3 regions of the Pseudarthrobacter sp. CCNWLW217 genome follow, and region 2 is predicted to be linked to each of the others. Evidence: riboswitches for the same ligand, from Rfam matches in the RefSeq annotation. Region 2 holds a riboswitch; each other region holds the start of a gene.
The links. Region 2 has a riboswitch for thiamine pyrophosphate ahead of V9L18_RS03045 (FAD-dependent oxidoreductase). Riboswitches for the same ligand answer to the same signal wherever they lie in the genome.
Positions count from the first base shown of each region.

Region 1: it holds a riboswitch for thiamine pyrophosphate, as region 2 does, so the genes downstream of both, V9L18_RS16295 (bifunctional hydroxymethylpyrimidine kinase/phosphomethylpyrimidine kinase) here and V9L18_RS03045 (FAD-dependent oxidoreductase) in region 2, are expected to answer to the same signal.
Region 3: it holds a riboswitch for thiamine pyrophosphate, as region 2 does, so the genes downstream of both, V9L18_RS12260 (ECF transporter S component) here and V9L18_RS03045 (FAD-dependent oxidoreductase) in region 2, are expected to answer to the same signal.

Region 1 is NZ_JBBCBT010000014.1:95,800-99,872, forward strand. Features, by position in the region: gene V9L18_RS16295 (bifunctional hydroxymethylpyrimidine kinase/phosphomethylpyrimidine kinase) at 213-1,787, opposite strand; TPP riboswitch at 1,770-1,866, opposite strand; gene V9L18_RS16300 (Rne/Rng family ribonuclease) at 1,999-4,073, opposite strand, start outside.
Region 2 is NZ_JBBCBT010000002.1:94,058-98,130, reverse strand. Features, by position in the region: gene thiS (sulfur carrier protein ThiS) at 1-189, opposite strand, end outside; gene V9L18_RS03045 (FAD-dependent oxidoreductase) at 186-1,526, opposite strand; TPP riboswitch at 1,519-1,637, opposite strand; gene thiE (thiamine phosphate synthase) at 1,665-2,417, shown strand; gene V9L18_RS03035 (RNB domain-containing ribonuclease) at 2,481-3,977, shown strand.
Region 3 is NZ_JBBCBT010000009.1:136,452-140,524, forward strand. Features, by position in the region: gene V9L18_RS12255 (ABC transporter ATP-binding protein) at 1-1,235, opposite strand, end outside; gene V9L18_RS12260 (ECF transporter S component) at 1,235-1,855, opposite strand; TPP riboswitch at 1,920-2,062, opposite strand; gene V9L18_RS12265 (heme-degrading domain-containing protein) at 2,136-2,678, shown strand; gene V9L18_RS12270 (hypothetical protein) at 2,829-4,073, shown strand, end outside.

The DNA of each region.
Region 1 (4,073 bases), on a different contig from region 2:
TTTGGCTGGGCTCTCGCTGTGCCTCAACGCCGTGGGGTCGTAACCCAAGTGTTGGCGTAAGCACCGAAGATCTAGAATACGCTAATTTTGCCTTCGGCCGCAAATGAGGCTGGTTCCGGCGGGCTGTCCGTGATAAGCGCCACAAGCGTGCGCAACACTGACAATCCGGAACCGTGCCCGACTATCGTACCGGCTGGATGGGCCGGGGAGCGTCAGGCGTGCAGCCGCGGCGCGTCGAAGAAATCAACTTCGAAACGGCACGACTGGTTGAAAGCGACGACCATGGCAGCACGCTCGTCCTCCGAGCCCCGGCGTCCGGCTTCGTCTGCCAGGGCAATAGCTGTACGGGTGGCCTGCGCGAAGTCCTCGTCGGCGTACGTCCGCAGCCACTCGGCGTACGGGTGGTCCGCCGGGGCGCCCGCGGCAAGGAATTGCGCGTGGAGGGTCTGTCCGACTTCGGCGTAGAGCCAGAAGCAGGGCAGGACCGCTGCCACCAGCACCGCGTAACTGCCCGATGCGGAGGCGGCCAGCAGGTGGTCCACATACGACTTTGTGACAGGACCGAGGACGGGCTCCACGGTTCGCGTACTGAGCCAGGTCCGATGCAGCTCCGATTCAACCTCCAGGCATTGCTGGGCTGATCGGGCCCAAAACAGCTGTGCGGCTTCGGTGGGGGCCAAGGCGCTGGCCCGTGCCAGCACCCGTGAGTACCCATTGAGGTAGATGGCATCCTGGGCCAGGTAGTAGGCGAACTGCTTTTCGGGCAGGCTTCCTGCCACGAGGTTCCGGATGAACTCGAGCTCATAGATGGCGGCGAGGTCTGCGGTGGCCTCCGCACGGAGGAGCTCGGCGAAGCCGCCCTCGCCGAGCTGGGCCGGTTCCAGGACAGGCCCTCTTGCCGCCTGCAGGTGGTGGAAGTGGTGGACGGGACCGTTTCCCGCACCGACGTCCAGGCCGTCCGAGGACACCAGGGCACCTGCCAGCCAGGGCTTGACGTGCCGCAGTGAGGCCTCCCAGTCCCCCAGACGGGCCTGTGCCGTTGCCATGGCCGACGAGAGCGAGCAGCCCGTCCCGTGGCTGTTGCGGGTGGGGATCCTGTCCCCCGGAACCTCCACAATTTCCTGGGCAAGCAGTCCGCCAGTATTGACGAGGGCATCCGGGCAGGCGGCGCCGTCGAGATGTCCCCCCTTCACCAGGATGGTGGAGCCGGTGTCCGCCGCCAACCGCCGGCCCTGTTCCAGCGCTTCTGCCCAGGAGCCGGCCTGGGCCTCTCCGAGCAGCATGGCCAGTTCAGCGAGATTGGGCGTGATCAGGTCCGCCAGCGGGAGCAGTCCGCGGAGGGCAGCCTCGGCAGACGCCTGCAGGAGCCTGTCGCCGCTGGTAGCCACCATGACGGGGTCAAGGACTACGACGCCGGGACGCACCTTTTCGAGCCAGCTGCGGACCGCTGCCACCACCTCGGCATCGCCCAGCATGCCGATTTTGACGGCATCAATGGTGATGTCATCGCTCACGGCTTCCAACTGCTGGACCAGGAAGGCGGCCGGCGGCACGTGCACCGCGCGGACGCCCTGAGTGTTCTGCGCTGTCAGCGCGGTGATCGCGGCCATCCCGTAGCCGCCGTGGGCTGCGATGCTTTTCAGGTCGGCCTGGATGCCGGCGCCGCCGGACGGGTCGGACCCTGCGATGGACAGCACCCGCGGAACGTCCCGGAGGACCGGGGCCGGCGCTGCCGGGCTGAGTACAGGTGCCGGGGGCAGGACAGTAGTTGAAGACAAGGAAGACATCCCTTCGCCGGTGCTAGCCGGACAGGTTCAACGGGTGTGGATCTCAGCCGGCCCTTGCGCGGCACCCCGTGTCGGTAACCAAGCCTAGCGTTTCAGTGCCCGGCCCGGCGTCAAATGGCCTGGTCACATGAAGCCGTTAACGCGCGATGCCCGGACGCGCCCCTGCGAAGGGTCGTGTCCGGGCATCCTGGCTGATGTCCTTTGCGGAGGATCAGAGCTCGGAAGCAGGTACTCCTACCCCGAGGATGATTGGCGCCTCTGCCTGTTTCTTGTCGCCTGCGGCGGTTGTGGCCGGCTCAGGCGCCTTGGCCGCGTGGGAGTGGCCGCCGGCTGCTGCGTGCGTTGCCTCGTGGTGTTCTACCGAGGTTGCGTTTGCCGCGCCCTGGGCCCGGCTGGCGCTGCGGTTGCGGCGGGGCCTGCGGGTACGGGACTGCTCAGCGGTGTGGTCTGAGTAATCCTTCTCCTCTACCGCAGCATGCGGCACATCGGTGCTTGGCTGCGGGGCAGCCTGCGCAGGCTCCGGAGCGGCAACGGCGGGCTCGCCGAGGTGCGCGAAGGCTTCAGCGAGCCTGTCGAGCGTCAGGGCCGGCTGCTGCGGCTGGTCTGCCGCGTGCTCCACGAACGGCAGCACCACCTGTTCCCCGCCGAAAGTGAGCACGGCAGCAGGACGTCCGGACGCGTCGGCGTCATGCTGGCGGGCTGTTGCCGGTGCCTGGCCTGTTGTTGCCGGGGCGGCGTGGGCCTGCTCCGCCGTCGGCCGTGCTGCCGCTGCAGCAGGGCTTCCGGCCGCCGCAGCTCCAGCAGCGTGGGCTACCTCGTCGTCGTGCAGGTGCGCTGCGTGCGCCGCCGCGGCGATGTTGGCCAGGGCCAGCCTGGTGGCCTCAGCCTTGGCGTGCCGCTCGGCGTCGCTGGGATCCGGGTGGACCGTGTGGACCTGGACCGGTGCGGACGGTGCCGCCTCCAAGGGAACGCCTCCGCGTCCACGGCGCCGCTTGCGGTCGCCACGTGCGCCGGGCTGGCTGTCAGCCCGCTGGCTTTCCGGGCGCTGGTCGGGCCGCGGGGTGTCCGTGCGGTGAGTGTCCGTACGCTGCACGTGGTGCTCGGCAGCCACCGTGTTGGCGCGACGGTGCTCCACGGGATCGTCGTGGGTGACCACGCCGCGGCCGGCACAGGTTTCGCACTGCTCGCCGAAGACTTCCAGCAGCCCGGTGCCCATGCGCTTGCGCGTCATCTGAACGAGCCCCAGGGACGTTACTTCTGCCACCTGGTGCTTGGTGCGGTCGCGGCCCAGGCATTCCACCATGCGGCGCAGGACGAGGTCGCGGTTGGATTCCAGGACCATATCGATGAAGTCGATGACGATAATGCCGCCGATGTCGCGGAGCCGCAACTGGCGTACAACTTCTTCGGCAGCTTCGAGGTTGTTCTTGGTGACCGTTTCCTCGAGGTTGCCGCCGCTGCCGGTGAACTTGCCGGTGTTGACGTCCACCACGGTCATGGCTTCGGTTCGGTCGATGACCAGCGAACCGCCAGAGGGCAGGAAGACCTTGCGTTCGAGTGCCTTATGGATCTGCTCGTCGATCCGCCAGGCCGCGAAGATGTCCTGGTCCTTGGTCCACTTTTCCAGGCGGCCCACCAGATCGGGGGCCACGTACGTGACGTAGGCCTCGATGGTGTCCCATGCCTCCCCACCGGAAACGATCAGCTTGGAGAAGTCCTCGTTGAAGACGTCCCGAACCACCTTGATGGTGAGGTCCGGTTCGCCGTAGAGAAGTTCCGGGGCAAGGATCTTCGTGGACGTGGACTGGCTTTCAATGCCCTCCCACTGGGCGCGCAGACGGTTGATGTCGTGCGTAAGCTCCTCTTCCGAGGCGCCTTCTGCGGCCGTGCGGACGATGACGCCGGCATGCTCCGGCAGGCGGTCCTTGAGGATGCGCTTGAGCCGGTTGCGTTCGACGTCGGGCAGCTTACGTGAAATTCCCGTCATGGAGCCGCCGGGTACGTAGACCAGGTAGCGGCCGGGGAGGGAGATCTGGCTGGTCAGGCGCGCGCCCTTGTGACCCACGGGGTCCTTGGTGACCTGGACCAGGACGGTGTCGCCGGACTTCAGGGCGTTCTCGATCCGGCGCTGCTTGCCTTCGAGGTTGACGGCTTCCCAGTTCACCTCACCGGCGTACAGGACGGCGTTCCGGCCGCGGCCGATATCAACGAACGCCGCTTCCATTGATGGCAGGACGTTCTGCACCTTGCCGAGGTAGACGTTCCCGATCAGGGAGTCCTGCTGCG
Region 2 (4,073 bases):
GAGTGCCGTGACGTACCACTGGCTGCGGGGTACTACTTCGGAGTTGTGTGCCACTGCCACACCCAGTTTTTGCCCGTCGGTAGCCTGCCCGTTCGCAGCCAGGGGACGGCCAGTGACCTGGCTGACCAGGGTGGTAATTGACGCGCCGTCGGACACGCTGTGCAGCGAACCATTGAGGGTGATGTTCATGCTGTTTCCTTGGTGGGTTGGAGGATGGCGGCACGGCGTGTGGAGAATCTGGCCGGACTGAACGGGAGCCAGCGCGGGTCTGTGCGTCCATCCATGAGGTCCCGGCAGATGGCGGCGGCTGCAGGTGTCAACAGCACACCGTGGCGGAAAAAACCCGTCGCCACGATCAGGCCATCCACCGGTCCGTGGTTCCCTGGGAGGTGGACGCGGCCCAGCAATGGAGCGTTATCCGGCGTAGCAGGACGCGCCCGGGCTGTACTTTCCAGCAGTTCCAGCTCGGCGACCGCCGGCACCAGGACCTGGGCATCGCGAAGCAGCTGGTAGACGCCGCCTGCCGAGACGCCGCCTGCCGAGACGCCGCCAGCCGACGTTCCTGTGCCGTCCTGGCGGCGCTCCGGACTGGAGGCTGCCAACGCGTCCTCGCGCTGGGTGGCACCGATGACCACAGTGCCGTCACGCCTTGGAACGATGTAGACGGGAACACCGTGGACCAGTCCGCGGACAGTGGCGGTGACCAGAGGGCGGAGATGCTCCGGGACGCGCAGCCGGAGAATGTCGCCGTGCACGGGGCGCAGCGGCAGCTGGAGTCCATCGGGCAGCCCGCCCAACGACGCCGCTCCAAGCCCGTTGGCCACGATGGTTTCGCTGGCGGTCACCGAGCCCCCACCGGCCAGCCGGACACCGGCGACCCGGCCGTCTTTCCAGGCCAGCGACGACGCACGGTCGGCAACGGCGAATCCGTGTTCGGCTCCTGCGACGGCGGATCCTGAATCCTCCCTGTGGCTGGCCAAAGCCTCCCGCAGGCACGCCACCAGCTTCCGCGGGTCCACCTGGTGGTCAGCGGGAATGTCCAGGGCGCAGGAGATCGCGGGGCTCAGGAGGGCTTCGCGGCTGCGGGCTTCGCGCACCGTCAGTGGTTCAACGTCCAGCCCGTGGGCCCGCTGGACTGATCGGAGGTCCATCAGCGCACGGCGGTCGGCCGCGTCCGCGCCGACGGCCAGCGTGGGGGTGGGCAGGTACCCTGCATCGCCGGGAACGTCCCGGGCCAGGTCCGCCGCGAAGGCCGGCCACAGCCGGGACGATTCAAGCATCAGCTCCAGGAGTTCTTCCTCCTGGTAGTGCAACTCACTTACCGGGGCGAGCATGCCTGCCGCAGCCCAGGAGGCGCCGGAACCGGGGGCATCATCAATCACAACCACAGAACGGCCCGAGCGCCTGGCTTCCCAGGCTATGCCGTGCCCGATCACACCCCCGCCGATAACGGCGACGTCAGCAGAGAGGTCGGCGAGAGCGTCACTGGGAGCGCCGGCGGACGGACTGCCGGTTGGCGGTATCATGTGGTTCCTTCCCTACGCCGGTACTAGCCGGATCAGGTCAAGCGGTCGGCTCTGACGCCCTCTCAGCCCGGCGCTTTATGACAGCTGCCGCGGGCTCCCGCAGTACCTGCCCAGTTTAGAGGAACTACTCTGGTTTCCATGAACGCAGCCCTTCCTGACAGCATTGCCGTCGCCAACAGCACCTTCCTTTCCACCAGCCATGCTGAGGCCCTGGGCGGTGCCCGGCTGTACCTGTGCACGGATGCCCGTAAGGATCGCGGTGACTTCGCCGGGTTTGTTGATGCGGCCTTCGCCGGGGGCGTGGACATCATCCAGCTCCGCGACAAGACAATTGAGGCAGCAGAGGAGCTGGACCTACTGGCGGTACTGAAGGAGTCCGCACTGCGCCATGGACGGCTGTGGGCGGTCAATGACCGGGCCGACGTCGCGGTGCTCTCAGGTGCCCCGGTGTTCCATATTGGCCAGAAGGACCTGCCGCTGAAGGCTGCACGCACCTTGTTGAACGGCAATGCAGCCATCGGTCTGTCCACCCACACCACCTCACAGATCGACGGCGCGGTCTCGGCCTCGGCCGCCGTCACAGCCGCGCCCACTGGGCTGGACTATTTCTGTGTTGGTCCGGTGTGGGCCACCCCCACCAAGCCCGGCCGGGCCGCCGTCGGGCTCGACCTCCTCAGGTACGCCGCGGGGGCAGTCAAACAGGCGGGGTCCGTGCCCGGCGTGGCAGAGGTACCCTGGTTCGCCATTGGGGGCGTGGACCTGGGCAACGTGGAGCAGGTGGTGGAAGCGGGCGCCCGCCGGATCGTTGTGGTCCGGGCCATCACCGAAGCCGCCGATCCCGCAGAGGCCGCCGCGGCACTGCTTCGGGCCTTGGACGCCGCCGGCTCCTAGGCCTCCGGCCCCAAAGAGGGGATGGCGTGCATAATCAGCGAAAATCGGGCTAACCTGAATTTCGTGTCACATCATCGGCTGGCCCCAAATGTCCACGAGCACACCAATGCCCTCGAGGAGGCACTGAGTGCGCTGCGGACCGAGCTGGAGCTACCGGGCGACTACCCTGCCGACGCCGTCCGAGATGCGGAAGCCGCTGTCTCCTCAAGGCAACTGCCTGATGCCGACCTGACAGGCATTGATTTCCTCACTATTGATCCTGAGTCCTCCACCGATCTAGACCAGGCCCTGTTTATTGAGCGCGCCGGTAGCGGCTATCGGGTCCTCTACGCCATCGCAGATGTACCCGCATTCGTGGTGCCCGGCGGGCCGCTGGACGCCGAGACCCGCCGCCGGGGACAGACGTTCTACGCGCCCGACGGCCGTATCCCGCTTCATCCGGAGGTCATCAGCGAGGGGGCCGGCAGCCTCCTGGCAGGCCAGCTCTGCTCTGCCTTTGTGTGGGACTTCCACCTGGACCAGGCTGCCCAGGTCACGTCCGTTTCGGTCCAAAGGGCACGGGTCCGCAGCCGGGCCAAGCTCAGCTACAAGGGCGCCCAGGCTGAACTCGACGCCGGAACGGCCTCGCCGGTATTAGAGCTCCTTAAGGAGGTTGGCCTCAAGCGTGTTGAGCTGGAGCGGGAACGCGATGGCGCGAGCCTGAACATGCCTGAGCAGGAGATCGTGCAGCTTCCCGATGGCGGCTATCGGATCGCTGCTGCTCCCCAGCTCCCGGTCGAGGACTGGAACGCCCAGATATCGCTCATGACAGGAATGGCTGCGGCCACCCTGATGCTTGAGGGCAAAGTCGGCATCCTGCGGACCATGCCCGCCCCTGACGAACGGTCCCTGGGGCATTTCCGGCTGCAGACCGAGGTTCTGGGCAAGCCCTGGGACGGGAAAGCGGGCTACGGGGAGTATCTCCGCACGCTTGACCCCACGGATCCGCGGCAACTGGCCATCATGCATTCGGCGGGAATGCTTTTCCGTGGTGCCAGTTATACGGCGTTCGACGGCGAAATCCCCAATGATGCCCGCCAGTCCGCGATCGGAGCCGCCTACGCCCACACCACCGCTCCGCTCCGGCGGCTGGTGGACCGCTTTGTCCTGGTCATCTGTGAGGCACTCAGCAACGGCAGCCCGGTCCCGGCCTGGGCGCGGGAAGCGCTGCCCTCCCTGCCGGTGATCATGGCCGGTTCCGATCAGCTGGCTGCAAGGATGGAGCGTCTGGCGCTGGACACCGTGGAGGCCGCCCTGCTGGTCAACCATGTGGGTCAGGAATTCGACGCGATCGTCATTTCAGGGTCCAAGCCGCAAAAGGACAACGGCAAAAACGGCAATGGCTCCAACGGTAACGGCAACGGCAGGAACGGGAACGGCCCTTCCGGAATCATCCAGATAGCCGAGCCCGCCGTCACGGCCCGCTGTGCCGGTGACCTCGAATCCGGCACCAAAGTCCGTGTCCGGCTTCTCTCCTCGGACATCGCCACGCGGGAAGTACATTTCGAGCTCGTCGGGTAGGCGCCGGGGCGCCCGAAAGGGGCAAAGCCGGGTTTAAGACTCCTTGCCGGTAGACTGAAGAAGTAGATATGGATGCCCGGTCGTTGATTTCCTTGA
Region 3 (4,073 bases), on a different contig from region 2:
TCCTCGCCGTGGCCAAGATGCCTGGGGCCGAACATCAGCTCGTCCAGGACATTGCCGGTGACAAACTGGTGCTCTGGCTCCTGGAAGACGGTTCCGATGCGGGCGATCAGCTGGTCGGCCTTCCATTTGTAGGGGTCGATGCCTGCGCCCTGACTCAGGTCCACGGTGGCCGAAACGTTTCCCCCTACGGGTGCCAGCAGGCCGGCCAGGGTCAGCGCGAACGTGGATTTTCCCGCACCGTTCGGACCTGTGATGGTGAGCGCCTGCCCGGCGCGCACCTGCGCCGAGATGCCCTGCTGGACCGGAACCGGAGGGATCGCTTTGAAGCGGCGGCGGCGAGGCCGCTCCCGCGAAACGGCAAGGTCCTCGGCCGCCAGCAGCAGGTCCCCGGAGCCGCCGGAAGTCCGGTTCCGCGTGGCCGGAACAAAGCCGGGGACCCACACACCGGCAGCAATCAGCATGTCCCTCGCCTCGGCGAGGACCTGGTCCGGCGGCCCGTCCAGCAGCACTGCGGGATCGGTTGCGGAGCCTGGCTGCAGCACCACGATCCGGTCCACGAGGTCCTTCCAGACGGACACGCGGTGCTCCACCACAACCAGCGTGGCCCCGGTCTTGTCCAGGCAGCGTCCCACGGCGTCGCGGACCTCGAGGACCCCGGTGGGATCCAGGTTGGCCGTGGGCTCGTCCAAGAGGATCAGCCCGGGCCGCATGGCCAGGATGCCGGCGAGCGCCAGGCGCTGCTTCTGCCCGCCGGAAAGGGCCGACGTCGGGTGGTCCAGCGGCAGGTGGGAGAGCCCGACGTCGTCAAGCGCCTCGTGCACGCGCGCCCAGATCGCATCGCGCGGCACGGCGAGGTTCTCGGCACCGAAGGCGACGTCGTCGCCGAGCCGGGAGAGGACCACCTGCGTTTCGGGATCCTGCTGCACCAGCCCGGCGCGGCCGCGCCGCTCACGGGGGGAAGCGCCATCGATCCGCAGCGAACCGGATTCGTCGGAATCGCCTGCTTCGCCGTCGTCGTTCACATCCCCCAGCACCCCCGCGAGAGCGTGGAGCAGCGTGGATTTGCCCGCCCCTGACGGGCCCAGCAGGAGCACACGCTCCCCGGGCTTGATGTCCAGGTCCAGGGCGTGGACAGCAGGCCGGGACCGGCCTGCGTGCCGCCACCCCCAACCGCGGGCAGTGACGGCGGCGGGCCGCATCGCAGCGGCTGTGCCGTCGTCGTAGGCTGCGGGCATTAGGAGAAGACGGGCTCCGACGCAGCCTTGCGGGACGCGAAGGAGCTCAGCACACCGGTCCTGGCCAGGCCGCGCGTGGCGATCCAGGACAGCGCGCCGGCGATGATCGCGCCCGAGATGGCGGTAAATACGATGTACGCGAGCTTGTCACCGGCGGCGTAGGCGATGTTCCAGCCCCAGGGGGCGAAGGAGTCGTTCAGGCCGCAGAACAGCCCGGCCGCAGCGCCGGCCAGCAGCGCGACGGGCAGGTTGAACTTCTTGTAGACGAAGATGGCGAAGATGATCTCGGCACCCAGGCCCTGGACGAAGCCGGAAAACAGCACGGAGGCGCCGTACGGCGAGCCCATGATCAGTTCACCCATGGCGGCCACCGTTTCGCAGAAGAGCGCGGCGCCCGGCTTGCGGATGATCAGCATGCCCAGCACGGCGGGGATCATCCAGCCGCCGGCGATGAGGCCGGTCAGCGGCGGGTAGACGGCGTTCATGGGCGGCGAAACCGCGGCGGCGCCCTGGGACCACGCCCAGAAGATCACGCCGCCGGCGATGGCGATGAGGGCGGCCACCACGATGTCAACGATGCGCCAGGTGTAGCCGGTCTTTTTGATTGCTGCAGTGCTCATGTGATCCTCCTGAGGAACAGGAGGGGAAAGTGTTCCGGCGGTCGGCTTGCCACCGGTTACCGCACACTTCGAGAACTCGACTCCCTTGCGCCGGTACTAACCGGATCAGGTTCGAGGGTCTGCGGCTGTCCCGCACTCTCAGCGCCCACCTGCGGTTCCCTGGCAATGCCAGTGATGCCCGACGGCGGCGCTCCCCTGTCGTTAATAAAGCTGGTCTTTGAATATTCTGCCCTGATGGGCGTGGTCCAGTTTACACCGCTGGGGCGGTAGATTGTGGGCCATGACTGCCAACAACCCGACTGTGACTGCGTTCAATCCCGACTCAAGGCTGCCCCAGCCATCAGGCCTGCTCGAGGCCCTGATTGACCGGATCGAGGCCGAGATCACCGAGCTGCAGTTTCCGCATTTCACCAAGGACGATTCCCTCAATCTGGGGTTGCTCCTGGTGGAGCTGGGGAAGACGCGGCGGCTTCCCATCGCGATCGACATCACCAAGGGCGAGCAAGTGCTCTTCCACGTGGCCTTGGATGGTGCCACGCCGGACAACGAGCACTGGATCAGGGCCAAGCAGCGCACCGCCGCCCGGTATGAGATCCCGTCATTGCTGGTGGGACTCCGCGGCAGGCTGCACGGCGGGCGGATCGAGGACCACGGGTGGTTCGACGAGTCCACCTACGCACCACACGGCGGCTCCTTCCCGGTGTACGTGGCCGGGGTGGGTGCGGTAGCCACTGTCACCGTTTCCGGGCTGCCGCAGCAGCAGGACCACGACCTCGTGGTGGAGGCCCTGCGCGAAATCCTGGGGTCCATGCGGGCCGAATGAGCGCGGCCCAGGGTCGGGCTTCCTGACACTCCCGAAGTTGACACGCTCCCCCTGACGACACGAGGATGAAGTCGATCCGGAAAGCGTTTTCTCACTGGCGCAGCCGTGGAAGCCGCCGTCAGATCCGGCAGCCTTCAGGAGGGCGGGCATTTGAGCAGCCAGCACACCATCGACCGTCAAGCCCTGGTCCGCAGGCATAACGTGGAGCAGCGGAGCCTTGATCCCCGGAGTCCGGTTTCCGTGGGCAACGGCGAGTTCTGCTTCACGGTAGACCTCACCGGGCTCCAGAGCCTCCCGGCCGAGTACCCCGTAGGAGGGCCGCCCGGCACGCTGCTCGGCTCGCAGTCCCAATGGGGCTGGCACTCCGTCCCCGCGGCCGAGGAGTACAGCCTGGCCAGTTCCACGGTTCTGTACGATTCCGCGCGGGGCCCGGTCCCTTACCTGGACATGGTGGGCGATATCGTGGACGGCCGGGAGACTAAGGCGTCCCGCGCCGAGACCTGGCTGCGGGCGAACCCGCACCGCCTGGACCTGGGCCGGATCGGGTTCGCGTGGACGGATCGGGCCGGGGCGCCACGGCCGCTCACCGCGGCAGACGTCGTCGACCCCGTCCAGACCCTGGACCTCTGGACCGGGACGGTCACCAGCACGTTCAGCCTCCGGGGCCATCCCGTCAAGGTCACCACCGCCTGCCATCCGGACCGGGACCAGATCGGCCTGATCGTGGAGTCCGCGGCCCTCCAGCACGGGCTGGTGGTCACGTTCGCCTTCCCCTATGGGTCCGAGGCGTGGCATGACGCCGCGGACTGGAACCGTCCCGCGGACCACACCACTACCTTGGCGGAACCAGCGGGCGGAGCGGACGGCCTCCAGCACTGGACGGTGGACCGCGACCTGGACGGATCGGGGTACCAGGTGACGGTGTCCGGGAGGAACCTCCGGCTGGACCAGTCGGGGGCCCATAACCTGCTGCTTGGCGCCGACGCCGGCCAGGACGTCCTTGACCTGGCCGTCCAGTTCACCAGCACCGGGCAGGGCGAATGCATCCTGCGCAGCTCTGGCGGCGCACCCTCGACTGGGACTGGAACCGCCGTCGCCCAGGCCTCCCGCGACCACTGGCCGAAGTTCTGGCAGTCCGGCGGCGCCGTCGAACTCCATGGCACACCCGACCCGCGGGCGGCTGAACTTGAGCGCAGGATCGTCCTGTCCCAGTACCTCACGGCGATCAACTGCGCCGGGTCCCTGCCACCACAGGAGACCGGGCTGGTGTGCAACTCCTGGCGGGGACGCTTCCACCTGGAGATGCACTGGTGGCACGCCGCGCATTTCGCCCACTGGAACCGCACGGAACTGCTGCTCCCCAGCCTCCGCTGGTACCGAACCATCCTTGAGTCC